Regions from separate parts of the Kitasatospora sp. NPDC004799 genome, predicted to be linked through region 1. Evidence: riboswitches for the same ligand, from Rfam matches in the RefSeq annotation. Region 1 holds a riboswitch; the other holds the start of a gene.
The links. Region 1 has a riboswitch for cyclic di-AMP ahead of ABZW03_RS02015 (LysM peptidoglycan-binding domain-containing M23 family metallopeptidase). Riboswitches for the same ligand answer to the same signal wherever they lie in the genome.
Positions count from the first base shown of each region.

Region 2: linked by a shared signal. The riboswitch ahead of ABZW03_RS08425 (M23 family metallopeptidase) and the one ahead of ABZW03_RS02015 (LysM peptidoglycan-binding domain-containing M23 family metallopeptidase) in region 1 are both predicted to bind cyclic di-AMP.

Region 1 covers NZ_JBEXJK010000007.1:36,413-41,704, reverse strand. The annotation lists gene ABZW03_RS02020 (APC family permease) at 1-1,360, opposite strand, end outside; gene ABZW03_RS02015 (LysM peptidoglycan-binding domain-containing M23 family metallopeptidase) at 1,895-2,851, opposite strand; cyclic di-AMP (ydaO/yuaA leader) riboswitch at 2,854-3,064, opposite strand; gene ABZW03_RS02010 (MFS transporter) at 3,406-4,887, shown strand; gene purB (adenylosuccinate lyase) at 4,895-5,292, opposite strand, start outside.
Region 2 covers NZ_JBEXJK010000041.1:3,186-8,477, reverse strand. The annotation lists gene ABZW03_RS08440 (TetR-like C-terminal domain-containing protein) at 91-660, opposite strand; gene ABZW03_RS08435 (alpha/beta hydrolase) at 711-1,538, opposite strand; gene ABZW03_RS08430 (YiaA/YiaB family inner membrane protein) at 1,678-1,968, opposite strand; cyclic di-AMP (ydaO/yuaA leader) riboswitch at 2,164-2,322, shown strand; gene ABZW03_RS08425 (M23 family metallopeptidase) at 2,335-3,183, shown strand; gene ABZW03_RS08420 (hypothetical protein) at 3,310-4,185, opposite strand; gene ABZW03_RS08415 (GNAT family protein) at 4,365-4,952, shown strand; gene ABZW03_RS08410 (sensor domain-containing protein) at 5,060-5,292, shown strand, end outside.

The DNA of each region.
Region 1 (5,292 bases):
GCGCCAGCCCGATCCCGCCCGCGAACACCCCGATCACCAGGTACGGGATCAGCCGGAACACCAGCGTGTGCGCCGCCGCGCCGGCCGCGGTGTCCTTGTTGAGCACCAGCAGCACCACCACCCCGGCCATCGCCACCCCGCCCACCAGCGGCGCGACCAGGGTCCGGAACCAGTGCGCCGTCTCCGGGTGCCGCCCCCGCACGTGGAAGTACCCGATCACGGCGAAGGAGCAGAGCGTCTGCACGACCAGGATCGCCATCGTCCCGAGCAGCGCCAGCAGGGTGTACAGGTGCGCGTACGGGTCCATCCCGGCCGCCAGGAACCCCGCCACCAGCCCCACCGCGATCACCGACTGCACCACCGAGGCGACGTGCGGCGAGCCGTGCCGCGGATGGGTGCGGCCCAGCGCCGGGTGCAGCAGCCCCTCCCGTCCGATCGCGTACAGGTACCGGGCCGCGCACTGGTGGAAGGCCATCGCGCAGGCGAACGAGCCGGTGACGACCAGCCATTGGAACACCCGCACCGCCCAGGGCCCCAGGTGCACACCGAGCGGATCGAAGAACAGGCTGTTGCCGTCCTTGCCCGGCACCCCGCCGCTCGCCACCGCGACCGCCTGCTCGACCCCGTTGCCGGACACGATCATCCAGGACACGAAGACGTAGAGCAGCCCGACCCCGATCACCGACACCAGCGTCGCCCGCGGCACCACCCGCTTCGGGTCGCGGGACTCCTCGCCGTACATCGCGGTGGACTCGAACCCCACCCAGGACCAGAACGCGAAGAACAGGCCGAGCCCGGCCGCCGCAGCCCCCGAACTCCCCACCCCCTTCAGCGCGTTCAGCGGGTTCACGGCCTCGGTCACGATCCCGTCCGGCCCGCCGCCGGAGCACAGCACCGCCAGCGAGACCGCCCCCAGCACCCCGATCTCCAGCACCAGCGCGACCCCGAGCACCTTGGCCGTCAGGTGCAGGTCGAACCAGGCCGTCACCCCGATCACCACCGCCCCGAACAGCGCGTACCAGCCCCAGCCCAGCTCCACCCCCAGCTGCGAACGGACCAGCCCGCGCAGCGAGTACGCGAAGAAGCCGAGGGCCGAGGCCTCGGTGACGACGTACGCGAGCACCGCGAGCAGCCCCGAGGCCATCCCCACCACCCGGCCCAGCCCGTGCGAGACGTAGCCGTAGAACGCGCCGGCCGCGGTGATGTGCCGGGCCATCGCCACGTACCCGACCGAGAACACCGTCAGCACGACGGTCGCCACGATGTACGCGGCGGGCGCGCCGACACCGTTGCCCTGTCCGACGATGATCGGCAGGTTGCCGGTCATCGCGGTGATCGGGGCCGCGGTGGCGAGCGCCATGAACACCACGCCGACCAGGCCGACCGAGTCCGGCTTCAGCCGGTCGACCCCGCCCGCCCCGGACCGCTCCCGCCCGGCCCTCTCCCCCGTCGCGTCCCCGCTCCGCACCGCCATCCGGCCTCCTCGCCTCCCGGACCCGCCCGGCCGGTCCGGCCGGACGCTGACCGTCCGCCAGCATCGCGCGCCGGAGGAACCCGCGAAGCCGCCGATCGACCGGTGCGGCCGCCGAGTTGACGCGACGTTCGACCGCTCGAACGGACGAGGAAGAGCCGCACCGCGCCGGACGACCGGGAAACGAAAGCGACCGGAAAGCAGAAGCGGCCGGGAAACGAAAGCGGCCGGCCCGGCCGTACGAGGAGGTCCTCGTACGGCCGGGCCGGCCTGGGCGTGTCCCGCGCCCATGTCCACTGTGCGGCGATCACCCGGTCGAGCGGTCACCCGACATGACCATCCCGGAGGATCGATTCGCCCCGCAGCAGCGGCGGTTCCTGAAACCCTCGAGGCTCAGCGGCCCTGGGGCCGGCGGCCCGTGGGTCAGAGCGCGACGCCGTGCGCGCGCAGGTAGGTGACCGGGTTGATGTCCGAGCCGTACTCCGAGCCGTTGCGGATCTCGAAGTGCAGGTGCGGGCCGGTCACGTTGCCAGTGGCGCCGGAGAGGCCGATCTGCTGGCCGACGGTGACGGTCTGACCGATCTTCACACCGATCGAGGAGAGGTGCGCGTACTCGGCGTAGTGGCCGTCGGCGAGCTTGATCTCGACCTCGTTGCCGTAGGCACCGCCGTTGCCGGCCTTGACCACGACACCGTTGGCGACGGCGCGCAGCGGGGTGCCGGTGGCGGCGACGAAGTCCTGGCCGGTGTGGTGGCCGGAGGCCCACATCGAGCCGGCCACGCCGTAGGCGGTGCCCAGCTTCGGGTTGGCCAGCGGCGCGACGTAGCCGGAGGTGGCGGCGGCGACCGGAGTGGCGGTCACGGCGGCGGCCGGAGCGGCGACCTGCAGCTGGGTCTGGAGCTGCGCGGACGGCTTGGCGGCCTCGGTCGTCACCTGGACCTGGGCCTGCGGCTTGGCGGCCTGGGTCGCCGGAGCGGCCGGCTTGGCCGGGGCGGCGGGCTTCGCCGGAGCGGCGTCGGCGGACGGCGCGGCGGCGTGGCCCGGCAGCGCGAGCTGCTGGCCCGGGAAGATCAGGTTCGGGTCGGCGCCGACGACCGAGCGGTTCTTCTCGTACAGCGCCTGCCAGCCGCCGTCGACCTTCTGGGCGTCGGCGATCTTGGACAGGGTGTCGCCGCTGACGACGCGGTAGCTCTCCTGCGCGGCCTGGGCGGCCGACTTGGCGTCGGCGGAGCCGACGGAGGCCTGCGCGGCCGGAACGGTGTGGGCCTGGGCGGTCACCGCGGTGACCAGCGGGAGGGCGAAGGAGACACCGGTGACGGCGGTGGCGATGCCGATGCGGGCGGCGCGGGGCAGGGCGATACGACGAGCCTGAGCAGGCATGGAAGTTTCCTCTCCGACGCCTGCGAGGTGAGCTGTCGGGTTCGGGCTGGAGTTGCCCGGCCGCATGCGCGGCTTCACCCCTAGCCGGCCCTGGACACCCGCGCCCTGAGGCGCGAACTCCGGTCCGGCGACTTACCTGTGGGTCCCCCGCTCCTGCCGTACAGAGTTCGTTTCGAACCACCGGGCAGCGGCAGGACTCGGCGTTCCACCCGGCGGATCCGTCCGGACTGGCCGGGCGGTCGCTGAACTAAAACCCATCCGTTCGGGTGAAGCAATGTCGATCACCCCCAGCGCCGCCGATCCACCCCCGTTCAGTGACCCTCCGCAGGTCCGGCCATACGATGCGTACACAATCCATTCACCCCCCGCCACTGATCCACGACCCTCCGCCGAGATCGGCGACGCTGCGCACCCGGCCGCTCACCCACCGCCCACGGCCAACACACCCACCGGTGACCCTTGTCACGTGCGCCTCAGCAGCGCAGGATTCGCCCGTGGCCACCTCCGAGGCCGGCACCCTGCGCCTGGGCACCGCGCAGGGTCGCTGGGTACTAATGGCGACGGTGCTCGGCTCCAGCATGGCGATGCTCGACGGCACCGTGGTGAACGTCGCCCTGCCCCGGATCGGCGCCGACCTCGGCGCGTCCCTGGCGTCCCTGCAATGGACCCTGAACGCCTATCTGCTCACCCTGGCGGGCCTGATCCTGCTCGGCGGCGCACTCGGCGACCGGTACGGGCGGCGCAAGGTCTTCCTGATCGGCGTGGTCTGGTTCGCCGTCGCCTCCGCGGCCTGCGCCGCCGCGCCGAACATCCACGTGCTGATCGCCGCCCGCGCCGTCCAGGGCATCGGCGGCGCGCTGCTCACCCCCGGCTCGCTCGCCATGCTCCAGGCCGTCTTCCACCCTGACGACCGCTCGGCGGCGGTCGGCCTCTGGTCCGGCCTCGGCGGGGTGTCGGCCGCGGTCGGCCCCTTCCTCGGCGGCTGGCTGGTGGACGGCCCCGGCTGGCGCTGGATCTTCCTGCTGAACCTGCCGCTCGCCGCCGCGGTGATCGCCGTCACCACCCGCTCGGTGCCGGAGAGCCGGGACGAGGACGCCTCCGGCCGCTTCGACGTGCTCGGCGCCGTGCTCGCCGCCCTCGCCCTCGGCGCGATCACCTACGCGCTGACCGCGGCCGGCGAGGGCCTGTCCCCCGCCGTCTGGGTCAGTGGCGCGATCGGGCTGGTGCTCGGCGTCGCCTTCGTGGCCGTCGAACGCCGCACCCCCGAGCCGATGCTGCCGCTCGGGCTGTTCTCCTCCCGGCTGTTCACCGCGGTGAACCTGGTCACCCTGTGCGTGTACGCGGCGTTCAGCGGCGTCTTCTTCCTGCTGGTGGTGCAGCTCCAGATCGTGTCCGGGTTCTCGCCGCTGGTCTCGGGCTTCGCCCTGGTGCCGATCACCGTGCTGATGCTGACGCTGTCCGCCCGCGCCGGACGCCTCGGCAAGCGGATCGGCCCGCGCCTCCCGCTGACCTTCGGCCCGCTGCTGTGCGCCGCCGGGGTGCTGCTGATGCTGCGCGTCGGCCCGGACTCCTCGTACTGGGTGGACGTGCTGCCCGCCGTCGCGGTGATGGGCTGCGGGATGACGCTGCTGGTCGCGCCGCTCACCGCGACCGTGCTGGCGGCCGTCGAGGTCCGGCACGCGGGCATCGCCAGCGGGGTCAACAACGCCGCCGCCCGCGCGGCCGGCCTGCTCGCGGTGGCCGCCCTGCCCGCGCTGGCCGGGCTGAGCGGCGACGCCTACCGGGTGCCGGCCTCGGTCGACTCCGCCTTCCACACCGCGATGCTGATCTGCGCGGGCCTGCTCACCGCCGGCGGACTGATCGCCTTCGCCACCGTACGGGGCAACGTGCTCGCCCCCGAGGAGCAGCCGGTGGCCGAGCCGAACTGCGACTGGCCGTGCGGCACCACCACCCCGCCGCTCGACCCGGGCCACGTCCGCACGACGCCCGAGGGCCCCGCCACCGGTCCGGCGGCAGGGCCCTCGCAGAAGAGCTGACGCGACGTCAGAGGATGTCGCCCGGCGCGTACTTGGCGGCCTCCGGGTAGGCGGCCGCGACGGCCTCCACCTGGCGCACCACCTCGGCGACCTGGGCACCGGCCGCGCCGGTGAAGGACAGCCGGTCGGCCAGCAGCGCGTCCAGCGCGGCCCGGTCCAGCGGGATCCGCTCGTCGGCGGCCAGCCGGTCCAGCAGCTCGTTCTCCCGGGCGCCCGCACGCATGGCCAGCGCGGAGGCGACGGCGTGCTCCTTGATGACCTCGTGCCCGGTCTCCCGGCCGACGCCCGCGCGCACCGCGCCCATCAGCACCTTGGTGGTGGCGAGGAACGGCAGGTAGCGGTCCAGCTCGGCCTCGATCACGGCGGGGAAGGCGCCGAACTCGTCGAGGACGGTCAGGAAGGTCT
Region 2 (5,292 bases), on a different contig from region 1:
GCGATGTGTGGGGCCTGTGCGCATCCTGTTGCGAACGGGCACCGCCCGGTGCAGGTGCGGCGGCACCTCGCCCCCGGCCCCGGGCGGCGGTTACCGGGCGGGCCAGGTGCGGAGGCCGGTGGTGAGGGTGGTGATGAGGCGGTCGTGGGTGGTGGCGAGGTCCTCGGCGAGCTGGAAGGCGCCGACCGTGGTGAGGGAGGCGAAGCCGTGGGCGAGGGAGCGGACGGTGCGGGCGGCGTGGATCGCCTCGGAGCCGTCGAGGCCGTACTCCCGCAGGACGGCGGTGATCACCCCGACCAGCCGGGCGGCCGCCCGGGTCAGGTCGTCGTCGGGCTGCGGGGCCTGGGGGAGGGCGTTGTAGCGGTGCGGGTGCTCGGTGGCGTACGCGTGGTAGGCGCGCAGGACGGCGGCGACGGCGTCGTCCCCGCTGCGCCCGACGGCCGCCTCGGCCAGCCGGTCGGCCAGGTCCCCGGTGACCCGGACGGCGATCATCCGCCGCAGTTCGGCCAGGCCGCCGCTGACGTGCTTGTACAGCGAAGGGGTGGCGACCCCGGCCCGGGCCGCGACGGCGGCCAGGGTGAGGGCCTCGGCGCCCTGCTCGTCGATGAGGGCGAGGGCGTGGTCGACGACCTGGCCGGGGGTCAGTCCTACGCGGGGCATGGCTTCGGGTTCTCCGTACGGGTGGGAAGGGGGACGGGCGCGGGCGGAGCTCAGCCGAGCTCGGCGAGGAAGGGCAGCAGGGCGTCCGCGGTGGCCGCCGGGTTGTCGGCCATCGGGTAGTGCCCGGACCCCTCGATCATCGCCTTCCGCGCGCCCAGCGCGGCGGCCTGCCGGTCGGCGACGAGCTCCGGCTTCGGGAAGTCGGGGTCCTTGCTGCCCATGACCACCAGCGCCGGGCACCGCACCGCGGCCGTCCAGCCGGCCGGCGCCGAGTCGCCGTGGACGTACCCGCGGGTGGCGCCCTTCCGCCCCGGGGTGCGCAGCGCGGCGACCAGCCCCGCCACGTACGCGTCGAAGTCGGCGGGCTTGGCGCCGGGGAAGGCCATCCGGCGCAGGTAGAAGCCCCAGGAGGCCGGCCAGTGGACGAGCGCCGCGCCCATCAGGCCCATGACGCCGCGCATCAGGGCGCCCGGCTTCGGGCTCTCGACGAAGGCGTTGATCAGGACGATCCCGGCGACCCGCTCCGGCGCGTCCCCGGCGGCCCTGACGACGGTCGCCCCGGTGTAGGAGTTCCCGGCGAGGACGGCGCGCTCGATGCCGAGGTGGTCGAGCAGGGCGAGGACGTCGCCGGCGATGGCGGCCGGGCCGTAGTCGTCCCAGGCGATGGAGGACTCGCCGAAGCCCCGCAGGTCCATGGTGACGACCCGGTGGCCGGCGGCGACGAGCAGCGGGCGCAGGTGCCGGTAGGCGGCCCGGCTGTCGAGCATGCCGGGGAGCAGGACGACGGGGGTGCCGTCGCCCTGCCGGGTGTCGTCGAAGGCGATCCGGCCGCCGGGAACGGTCAGGTACTGGGTGCTCGGAGCGGTGGTGCCGTTCATGGGTGGTCCTCCTCGGGCCGCCGGTGCGGGGCGTCGGCGTGCTGCCGATAGCCATAAAGCTAAGGCTAATAGCCTTAGCCGTCAAGCGCTCGGCGGGCGTCGGTCGGCCGCGGCGGCCGGCGAACCGGGAAGGCGGTGGTCAGACCCCCTCCACCTTGAACGGGTCGTGCTCGCTGAGCAGCTTCTCCAGCCGGGCCTGGTCCACCCGGGTGACCATCTCGTTGGTCTCCTGCCGGTCCCGGATCACCTTCGCGAGCGTGAACGCGGAGGTGACGGTGTAGAGGAGGCCGATCCCCAGGAAGGCCCGGGTCCACCCGCCGACCGGCAGGTAGGCGATCCCGGCCGCGAGGGCGGTGCCCGACACGGCGAAGGAGAGGACGGCCTGGATGTAGTAGGCGGCCGTGGTGCGGCTCTGCATCGGTGCGCTCATGGCGTCAGGATGCGGCGGCCCGGTCGGGCCGCACATGAGTAGGAGTACTCAGATGGGGCCGTGCATGAGGGGCTGTTCGTTGACGTCCGATCACCTGGCCGTAAGCTGCTCCGAACGGATGGCTTGGAATCAGAGCCTCCTAGGATTAACGTTTGATAACGCAGCGCGGTCGTCAACGCCGTACCCAGACGGCACCGTGCGCCGTCGCCTAATCCCGCCGACCGGCCTCCGGGCAGGTCAGGGAGCCGGGGAACCACGTTCCTTGGGGTGAATCGGCGGGGCTCCGGCCCGGCCGTAGGAGACCTTCCTGCTCCGAACCCGTCAGCTAACCCGGTAGGCGCGAAGGAAGGAAAGGAGCGCGCCTCCGTGGCGTCGACGCACACCCCGGCACACCCGGCCGGCCCCGCAGCCGGTACCCAGCTCCTCGACCACCCCGGCACGGACGGCCCCGAGCCCTTCGGCCCGGAGGGCTTCGGCTCGGAGGTCGAGACCAACCGCCACCGGATGCCGCGTCAGACCCGCGGAGCCTCCCCGCTGCTCGGCGTCACCGCCGTCGCCGCCACCCTGGGGGCCACCGGCTTCGCCTCGGCGACCCCGGCCTCCGCCCCCGCCGTCGAGGCCCCGGACGAGACCCCGGTCGCCCTCTCCGCCGACCCCGGCCTCGCGCTCGCCGCCCGCATCCAGCACCAGGCCGACAGCCAGCGCACCGCCGCCGAGGAGACCGCCCGGCTCCAGGCCGCGCAGGAGGCGGAGGCCAAGGCCGCCGCCAAGGAGGCCGAGGCCAAGCGCGCCGCCGAGGAGGCCGAGCGGGTCAAGGCCGCCGCCCTCACCGTCCCGGTGACGGACTACCGGCTCTCCGCCCACTACGGCCAGAGCGCCCGCTACTGGGCCAACCTGCACACCGGCCTGGACTTCGCCGCCGACACCGGCACCCCGGTCCGCGCGCTCGGCCAGGGCACCATCACCTCGGCCGGCTGGGCCGGCTCGTACGGTTACCGGATCGTCGAGACGCTGCCCGACGGCACCGAGATCTGGTACTGCCACCTCTCCTCGATCACCAAGGGCTCCGGCGCGGTGGTGGCCGGCCAGCAGATCGGCAAGGTCGGCGCGACCGGCAACGTCACCGGCCCGCACCTGCACATGGAGGTCCGGCCCGGCGGCGGCGCCCCGGTCGACCCGGAGCCCTGGCTCGAGCAGCGCGGCCTCAGCCTCTGACCACCCGCGAAGGCCCGCACCCGCGAGAGCACCCGCCCGCGAAGGCGCGCACCCGCGAGAGCACCCACGCACGAAGGCCCCCGGCCCGGAGCAGCACCTCCGGGCCGGGGGCCTTCGCACACCGGCTCACTCCTCGACGGGCAGCTGCGCCAGGTACGCCTCGATCTCCTCCTGGCCCGGCTCCGGCGCCAGCTCAGGGAACTCCGTCACCAGCAGCCGCGGCAGCCCCGGCACCGTCCACCCGCCGAACAGGTCGAGCGCCGCGTCGACCGCCGCCTCCTCGAACTGCCCGAAGTCCCCGGCCAGTTCGTCCGGCATCGGCCGCCCCAGCGAGGTCAGCTCGGCCAGGTTGCGGTAGCTGCGCCGCATCAGGCCCTGCTCCAGCAGCCGCCGCGCGCCGTCCGTGGCCATGCCGACCGACAGCACCCGGCCCGGGCCCCAGCCCTGCTCGTCCGGCTCGTCCAGCCAGCCGGCCGGCACCAGCGCCTCGAACGCGGCCAGCCGCTCCTCCTCCGCGAGCTCCCGGAAGCCGGCCAGCCACTCCCGCACCGCCGCCCCGTCCGTGACGTCCACCCCGTGCGCGTGCAGCAGCAGCGCGTACAGCCGGGGCCAGGTCACCAGGTCGGCGCGACGCAGCAGCCCGGCCGCGACCTCGCCCTGCCACTCGGCCTCCGCGTGCAGCCGCTCCTGGCGCTTGGCGTTCAGCCGCCGGGCCGCCCGCTGGTGGTCGATCAGCAGCCGGACGGCGTCGCCGTAGGCGAGCGGGTCCTCCTCGGGCGCGGGTTGGACGTACAGGTGGAGCCGCTCGTACAGCAGGTGCTCCACCGCGTCGGAGGTCAGTTCGGGCCAGCCGTCGTGCATCCTGCCCTCGCCCAGCTCCAGCAGCGCCAGCACCGCGCGCAGCGGCCCCTCGGCCACCGGGGCGCGGCCCTGCTCGGCCGCCCAGGCGAGCAGGTCGGCGGCCTTGGTGCGCGGGGCGAGCCGCAGGTCTTCGTCGTTCATAGTCCGAACGGTAGCCGCCGGGCGGGGGTCAGGGCGTGTCCGACGATTCCAGTCGGGCTCGCGACGCTCCCCCAGCCTCCGGCCGGGAGGCGCCCCCACCTCCGCCTTGCGATGCACGCACCCCAACGCCGCTCACCGATCCGACGCGAACTGTCGGACACGCCCTAGGATCGGCTGCCATGGTCCCCGTACGACTCACCGGCCCGCGCCTGGCCGTCCGCGAGTACCACCACACCGAGGAGGAGGTGGACGCGCTGCACGCGCTGTTCGGCGACCCGGAGGTCACCCGCCACCTGCCCTTCGGGCCGAGCGGCCGGGAGGACTGCGCCGACCAGCTCGAGCTCTACCTGGAGGAGGCGATGGCCGAGGAGCGGGACACCTACCGGCTCGCCGTCACCAGGCGCGCGGACGCCGAGGAGCCGGCCGACGCGACGCCGGTCGGGCAGGCCTCGCTCACCCTGGACGGCCACCGCGCCGCCCAGCTCGGGTGCGTGCTGGCCCGCGGGCACTGGGGCCGGGGCTACGCGGGCGAGACCGTCGGCCTGCTCTGCGGCCTCGCCTTCGGCCCGCTGGACCTGCACCGGCTGACCGCGCGGGTCGCGGTGGCCAACGAGGCCTCCGTCCGGGTGCTCACCCGGCTGGGCTTCCAGCGGGAGGGGCGGCTGCGGCACGACGGCTGCAAGGACGGCGTGTGGACCGACTCCTACCTCTACGCGCTGCTCGCCGACGAGTGGCCCGCTCCGGCTGCTCCGGCCGTGGGGGGTTAACCCCACCCCGGATCCGCCAGGCCCCCGGATCCCGCCGGACCACCGCGTCCACCAGACTGGACACCGTCAGCGGGACGGACGAGCGACAGCACGAGGGGCCGGGGAGCATGAGCAGCAGCCGCAGCACGGAGGACCGGGAGTGGGACGTCCTGGGCGGTTACGGCGACGAGCGGCGCCCGGCCGGGGCCCGGCGGACGGAGCGGCGGCCGGCTCTGTGGCGGGCCCCGTTCTCGGCCCACCACTACCGCGAGGTCGGCTACGCGCTCAGCGGCCTGCCGGTGGCGATCGCCGGGTTCGTCATGTCGGTCACCCTGTTCTGCCTCGGCCTCGGCACCTTCGT